DNA from 3 places in the Arthrobacter sp. MOO21 genome. Region 2 is predicted to be linked to each of the others. Evidence: riboswitches for the same ligand, from Rfam matches in the RefSeq annotation. Region 2 holds a riboswitch; each other region holds the start of a gene.
What was found. A riboswitch is a leader RNA that binds a small molecule or an ion and turns the genes downstream of it on or off. The one in region 2 is predicted to bind S-adenosylmethionine.
Positions count from the first base shown of each region.

Region 1: linked by a shared signal. The riboswitch ahead of metX (homoserine O-acetyltransferase MetX) and the one ahead of AC2JAJ_RS15340 (aminotransferase class V-fold PLP-dependent enzyme) in region 2 are both predicted to bind S-adenosylmethionine.
Region 3: linked by a shared signal. The riboswitch ahead of AC2JAJ_RS09495 (DUF1737 domain-containing protein) and the one ahead of AC2JAJ_RS15340 (aminotransferase class V-fold PLP-dependent enzyme) in region 2 are both predicted to bind S-adenosylmethionine.

Region 1 covers NZ_CM170671.2:169,039-171,292, reverse strand. The annotation lists gene AC2JAJ_RS00835 (bifunctional o-acetylhomoserine/o-acetylserine sulfhydrylase) at 1-683, shown strand, start outside; SAM riboswitch class IV at 781-896, shown strand; gene metX (homoserine O-acetyltransferase MetX) at 909-2,024, shown strand; gene AC2JAJ_RS00825 (MFS transporter) at 2,203-2,254, shown strand, end outside.
Region 2 covers NZ_CM170671.2:3,301,705-3,303,958, forward strand. The annotation lists gene AC2JAJ_RS15340 (aminotransferase class V-fold PLP-dependent enzyme) at 1-1,370, opposite strand, end outside; SAM riboswitch class IV at 1,408-1,522, opposite strand; gene hisN (histidinol-phosphatase) at 1,674-2,254, opposite strand, start outside.
Region 3 covers NZ_CM170671.2:2,061,236-2,063,489, forward strand. The annotation lists gene AC2JAJ_RS09485 (O-succinylhomoserine sulfhydrylase) at 1-327, opposite strand, end outside; gene AC2JAJ_RS09490 (rhodanese-like domain-containing protein) at 328-738, opposite strand; gene AC2JAJ_RS09495 (DUF1737 domain-containing protein) at 735-1,010, opposite strand; SAM riboswitch class IV at 1,024-1,139, opposite strand; gene AC2JAJ_RS09500 (hypothetical protein) at 1,335-1,589, opposite strand; gene AC2JAJ_RS09505 (TetR/AcrR family transcriptional regulator C-terminal domain-containing protein) at 1,816-2,254, shown strand, end outside.

The DNA.
Region 1 (2,254 bases), 1.3 Mb from region 2:
GAGCGGCCATCGCCGGCGTCATCGTCGATTCGGGCAAGTTCGATTTCAGCAAGGATCCGGAACGGTTCCCCGGCTTCAACACCCCGGACCCCACCTACAACGGCCTCGTCTACGCCCGTGACCTGGGGGAGGGTGGTGCGCTGGGGGCCAACCTTTCCTACATCCTCAAGGCCCGTGTCCAGCTGCTGCGCGACCTTGGATCGGCAGTTTCGCCCTTCAACGCCTTCCTGATTTCCCAAGGACTGGAGACCTTGAGCCTGCGCGTGGAACGCCATGTTGCCAACGCCACCGAAGTGGCGCGCTGGCTGGAAGGAAGGGACGACGTCGAATCCGTCGCCTACGCGGGCCTGCCCTCCAGCCCGTGGTACGAGCGCGGCCGGAAGTACGGTCCCAAGGGGACCGGCGCCGTCGTCGCCTTCAACCTCGCAGGCGGCGCCGAGGCCGGCAAGCGCTTCGTGGACGCCCTGGAACTGCACTCCCACGTGGCCAACATCGGTGACGTCCGCTCGCTCGTCATCCACCCGGCGTCGACAACCCACAGCCAGCTCTCGCCGGAACAGCAGGAAGTTGCCGGCGTGAGCCCCGGCCTGGTCCGCCTCTCCGTGGGCCTGGAGCACATCGATGACATCCTCGCCGACCTTGAAGCGGGCTTCCGCGCAGCCAAGGGCGCAGCAGGGGTGTAGCGCGCACCGCGGAAAGCGTGCAGCCGGCAGGCCGGGGAAAGTCACAACCAGTCACACTCTTGGTCCGGAGCGGGGTGTATTTCGTACACTCGAACCAGGTCATGAGTGCCAGTGACAGCCCCGGCTTGCTGGCCGGCAACCCTCCTTCCGCGGTGGGGTGCCCCGGGTGAAGACCTGGCCTGCCGGTCAGACGACGGCGGGCAAGCGCGTAGAAGAGGTCCTGCCATGACGGTTACCGTCGCCCGTACCACCATCCCCGAACACGGAATTGTCCGCTACGCCTCCATCGGAGGGCTCGAGCTGGAAGCAGGCGGCTACCTTCCCGACGTCACGCTGGCCTACGAAACCTGGGGCACGCTGAACGCCGACGGCAGCAACGCGGTCCTGATCGAACACGCCCTCACCGGCAGCACCCACGTGACCCGCGGCGATACCGATGAGGAAGGCTGGTGGGAGCAGCTGGCCGGACCCGGCGCGCCGGTCGATACGGACAAGTTCTTCGTGGTGTCCATCAACATCGTGGGCGGCTGCTACGGCTCGACCGGACCGTCCTCACCTGCCCCGGACGGGCGCCCCTGGGGTTCGCGCTTCCCGCTGGTGACACTCCGGGACAGCACTGTGGCTGAGGCCCGGCTGGCGGACCAGCTGGGAATCAGCACTTGGTACGCCGTCCTTGGCGGTTCCATGGGCGGTGCCCGCGCCCTGGAGTGGGCCGTGACCTACCCCGAGCGTGTGCAGCGCTGCGCAGTGATCTCCGTTGGCGCAGCCAGCACGGCCGAACAGATCGCGTTCGCCCAGGCGCAGACCCTCGCCATCCGGCAGGACCCCAACTTCAACGGCGGCGACTACTACGGCGGTCCCTGCCCGGAAGACGGGCTGGCGCTGGCGAGGCGCATCGCCCACATCACCTATCGGTCAGCGGCGGAACTGGAAGGCCGGTTCGGCCGTGCCGCCCAGGTGCCCGAGTCGCCGCTGCAGGGTGAAGTGCTCGCTGCGCGTGGCCGCTACCAGGTGGAAAGCTACCTGGACCACCAGGGCAACAAGCTCGTCCGGCGCTTTGACGCCAACAGCTACATTGCGCTCACCGAGGCGCTGATGAGCCACGATGTCTGCCGGGGCCGCGGGACCCTGACCGAGACGCTGGCCGTCGCCAGCGCCCGCTTCTTCGTGGCCGCCGTGGACTCGGACCGGCTCTACTTCCCGTCCCAGTCAAAGGAACTGGCGCAGGCACTTCCGGGTGACGTTGACGTCCACGTCATCCAGGCCCCGATCGGGCACGACGGGTTCCTGACCGAAATCGGTCAGCTCGGACACCAGCTGCGGACCACTTTCCTCGTCTAGCGCAGCACCGGTTTCCGCTCCGCATGTGCAATTATGCAGATGCCTTCTGCACTAATCGGCGTTGAGGTTGCATCGCAGGCAGACCATACTCAAAAAATCCGGCATTCGTGGTGTGCATCACACCCGGCTGCCATCGACTGGTCCCAGTGGCGTCGACGACGACGCCGAAGGAGTTCGCATGAGTACGGAAAGCTCCGCCGCAAGGCGCACAGAGGAAACCGATGTCAAGG
Region 2 (2,254 bases):
CAGTGCGGGTAGGTGCGGAAGTCATTGGCCGGCACCCAGCGGCCTGCATCCACGACATAGTCCCAGCCCAGCCCGCTGCTGCGCAGGGTGCGGATGCCGTCGAGGAGCCGCTCCGCGTCCTCCAGCCTGGATCCGACGCCGAAGCTGGCGCGGAGGGAGCCGGACGGCAGCCCGAGCCGCTTCAGCAGCGGGTGCGCGCAGAAGCGGCCATCACGCAGTCCCACGCCGTGTTCGGCCGAGAGGTAGGCGGCCACCAGACCGGCGTCATAACCCTCCACGGAGAAGTTGACTACGCCGATGGTGTCCGTTTCCGGGTTGGTGTCCCTGAAGATCTGGTGGACAGTGACACCCTCGATGTCCTGGAGGCCTTCCACCAGGAAGGACCGGATGGCGGACTCGTGCGCGTGCCAGCGGTCCTGGTCCAGCCCGGCAATGACCTGCGTGGCGCGGGCAAGGGTGGCGGCGCCGAGCACGTTCGGCGAGCCCCCCTCGTGGCGGGCCGGCCCGGTGGCCCAGCTGACGCCGTCGAGCCTTGCTTCTTTGACTGCACCGCCCCCGGCGAGGTGCGGAGTGCCGGCGTCGAGCCAGTCGGGGCGCCCCACCAGGACGCCGGCGCCGAAGGGCGCGTAGAGCTTGTGCCCGGAGAAGGCGAGGTAGTCGACGTCGTCGGCGCTGATGTCCACCCGGCGGTGCGGGGCGAGCTGGGCCGCGTCCACCACGATCCGTGCGCCGTGCTGGTGGGCCAGCGCGGCCAGTGCGCGGATGGGGAGGATTTCGCCGGTGACGTTGGAGGCGCCGGTGACTGCAAGGAGGCTGACGCCGCCCTGCTCCAGCTCCGCCCTGACGGCCTCGATGGTTCCCGCGATGGTGTCCGCGGCCACGATGCTGCGGTGCGGCACCCCCTGCCACGGCAGGAGGTTAGCGTGGTGCTCGATGTCCAGGTAGAGGACCTCCCCGGCAGGGTGGCCGTCGGTGACGGGCAGGCAGCCGGCCAGCAGGTTGAGCGAATCGGTGGTGTTCCGGGTGAAGATCACCGAGTCGTCGGCGCGGCCGCCCACGAAGTCGCGGACGATGCTCCGCGCGTTCTCGTACACGGAGGTGCTGATCTGGGAGGCGTAGCCGGCGCCGCGGTGGACGCTCGCGTAGTACGGCAGGATTTCGTTAAGGTACGCGGAGACCAGGGACAGTGCCGGTGCGGACGCGCCGTAGTCGAGGTTGGCGTAGCGGACATGCCCGCCGGTGATCAGGGGCGCCTGGATCTCGGCGCCGGTGACGGCGGCGAGGGGGTGGCCGGCGGCGGCCTGGCGTGCGTCGAAGGCGGCCGCAGTTTCGGCGATGGCAGTGCTGGGGGAGACGGTGGCAGTTGTCACAGAGACCTCACTTGAATCAGGACCCCGACATCACAGGAATCCGCGCTTGCCGCATCCGCTCCGGACCGGCCTGGTCGTCACCCGGGGCACCCCACCGCGAATGGAGGGTTGCCTGGCCAGCAAACCGGGGTTTTGCGCTGGCACTCGTGACCTGCATAAAAGCGTAGAACATGGAACGGCCCGGACTGAAGCCGGGCCAATTGTTAAGGCATTTGTTACGCCTGCCGAATAAAGAACGCCGGACGCCTCCTTCAGGAGGTGTCCGGCGTCGCAATATTCGGATCCAGGGCGATACGACGACCGTTACAGCAGATCGTCCAGGTAGGGGTTCAGGCGGTGCAGAACCTCCGAGTGCAGGATCGAGTTGGTGGCCAGCGCGTTCCCGCCGAACGGGCCGTCCTCGCCTTCCAGGGACGTGAACCGGCCGCCCGCCTCCACGACGATGGGGACCAGGGCGGCCATGTCGTAGAGGTTCAGCTCCGGCTCGCAGGCGATGTCCACCGAACCTTCCGCCACCATGCAGTAGGACCAGAAATCGCCATATGCGCGGGTCCGCCACACGTCTTCCGTCAGGCCCAGGAACTCGTCCAGGTTCCCGCGTTCCTTCCAGCCCGTCAGGCTGGAGTATGAGAGGGAGGCATCCGAAAGTTTCGATACGTTGGAGACGCGGAGCCGCGTGGCGGCAGCGAGGGACCGGCCCATGTACGCGCCCATGCCTTTTGCCGCCCACCAGCGTTTGCCAAGGGCCGGGGCGCTGACCACGCCCACCACGGGTTCGCCCTCGTCCACCAGGGCAATCAGGGTGGCCCAGACCGGGACGCCGCGGACAAAGTTCTTGGTCCCGTCAATGGGATCGATGATCCAGCGCCGCGAGCCATGGCCGG
Region 3 (2,254 bases), 1.2 Mb from region 2:
AACAACACGGTCACCGGCGGCCAGCAGGGCACCCAGGGCGGTGAAGACCGCGGACATGCCCGACGCCGTCGCAAAGCATGCCTCGGTGCCTTCCAGCAGGCGGAGCCGTTCCTGGAAGGTTGCCACGGAGGGGTTGCCGTAGCGGGAGTAGACGAACCGTTCATCCTCGCCCGTGAAGGCGCGTTCTGCCGCCGCCGCCGATTCGTAGACGAACCCGGAGTTCAGGAAGATGGCCTCGGACGTTTCCTGGAAGTTGGTGCGGTCGAGTCCGCCGCGGACGGCCTGGGTGTCGGCGCTCCAGCCGGAGGCATCTGGGTTGAAGGTCACTTAGTTCTTTCCGAGGTTGGTGGGCAGGCCGCGGTTCTTCCAGCCGTTGACGGTCCGTTCGCCGTAGCGGTCCGGCTCCCCCTCGAAGCCTTCCAGCACGTTGTACGAGGTGAAGCCGGCCTGGGTGGCGGCAATGGCAGCGGCGACGGACCGCTGGCCGGAGCGGCACAGGAACACCAGTTCCGCGGACGGGTCCTCGGGTGCCTGCTCCTTGAGGTCCTTCACGAAGTCGGGGTTGGGGATGCCGCCCCGGAAGGTCCACTGGATGAAGAGCGGGTCGTTGTCCGTGGCCTTGGTATCCGGGATGCCGATGTGGGCCCATTCGCCCTCGGTGCGGACATCCACCAGGATGGCGCCCTGCTCGAGCTTGGCCCAGGCTTCCTGCGGTGTCAGGTCTCCTGCGTAGCTCATGCGTGGCCCTCGCCGTCGAACTCGCCCTCAAATTCGCCGTCAAGTTCATCCACGGCGGTGGCCACGGCGGCGTCTGCGGAAGCGATCGCGGCCGGCAGGACCACTGCCTGGGCGACGATGACGCTGCTGCCGTTGAAGGTGGCCGCCGGGCTGCCGTGCAGCACATACCCCTCGTCCAGGGCAGCGGAGATCCGTTCACAGAATGATCGGTCGTCCGGGCCTGTAATCAGGCGGTAGGACAGCTTTTCTTCAGGGGCGGGTGCGTCAGGCACGACGGATCTCCTTCTCTCACGCTTGCAGCTCGAATCGGTCGATATGCCGAGTATTCACCTGAGGCACCCCGCCGCGAAAGGGAGGGTTGCCGACCGGCCAGTCAGGGCTTAACGCCGGTACTCATTACTCCCCAAAAACGTAACATCTGACGCGCGCAGCCGCATCGCCGCCGTCGTCATGTTCCGTAATTGAGCGGCACCCCGGGCCGGGGACGCGCATGCGCATCTTTCGGCCGGGCATGAAAATGCTGCGGCGCCTGCGGCACCACAGCATTCATGTCCATTTCCCGGTCATCAGGCGGCCGGATGTAGTCCCCGTAAGGCCTACACGAGTTCGGGATACGTGGTGACGATGTAGTCGGCAGCGGCCGGCCCCGTCATCCGCACGCCCTTGCGGCCTGCCGGCATCCTGTTATTCATGGCTGACCAGAAGCTGGATTCGGCCCCGGGTACCTGCTGGTTGATGAAGCACCAGCTCATGTACAGGCCAAACAACCGGTCCCGGTCGAGGGCGGATTCTGACGCCTGGTCGACGTAGGTGGCTTCCTGGAGGAACTGGTCGAACTGCGAATGTGCCATGACGGCTCCCTTCGCTCGGTGCACTGTGCCGCCGGTAGGCTACAGCGGCGAGCCTCGATGCCCTGCACTGCGGGCAAGGATTGTGTAGTTGCATCCCCCGGAAAATTCAGGGGAGCACAGAGTGCTGTCACCACGGTGTCTACACTGTAGACTTTACCCGTAGACCAGATATGAGGCAACCCTCCCAGTTACCGTGGGACGGCGGCCCGGCAATGAGGACCACGCGATGACTTCCGCCGATACCCCCAGGAGCGGCCAACCGAAAAGCAGGCTGAGCAGGGACATTGTCCTGGCCAAAGCCCTCGAACTGGTGGATGCCGAAGGGCTGGAAGCGCTGAGCATGCGCCGGCTGGGGCTGGAACTCGGCCGGGATCCCATGAGCCTTTACCGCTACGCCCAAAACCGCGCCGCCTTGCTCGACGGCGTGGCGGAGCTTGTTCTCGATGACCTGTCCATCGAGCCCTCGGACCCGGACTGGAAGGCGCAGCTTCGGAAGATTGCCCACAGCCTGCGCCGGCAAGCGCTCCGGCACCCCAACGCAGTGCCCTTGCTGGTGACGCGGCCCCTTTCCACTCCGCTGGGCCTCCGGCCGCTGGGCACCCTGAGGCCACTGGAACAGATCCTGTCCCTGCTGGTGGCGGCGGGATTCGAGCCTGCCGACGCAC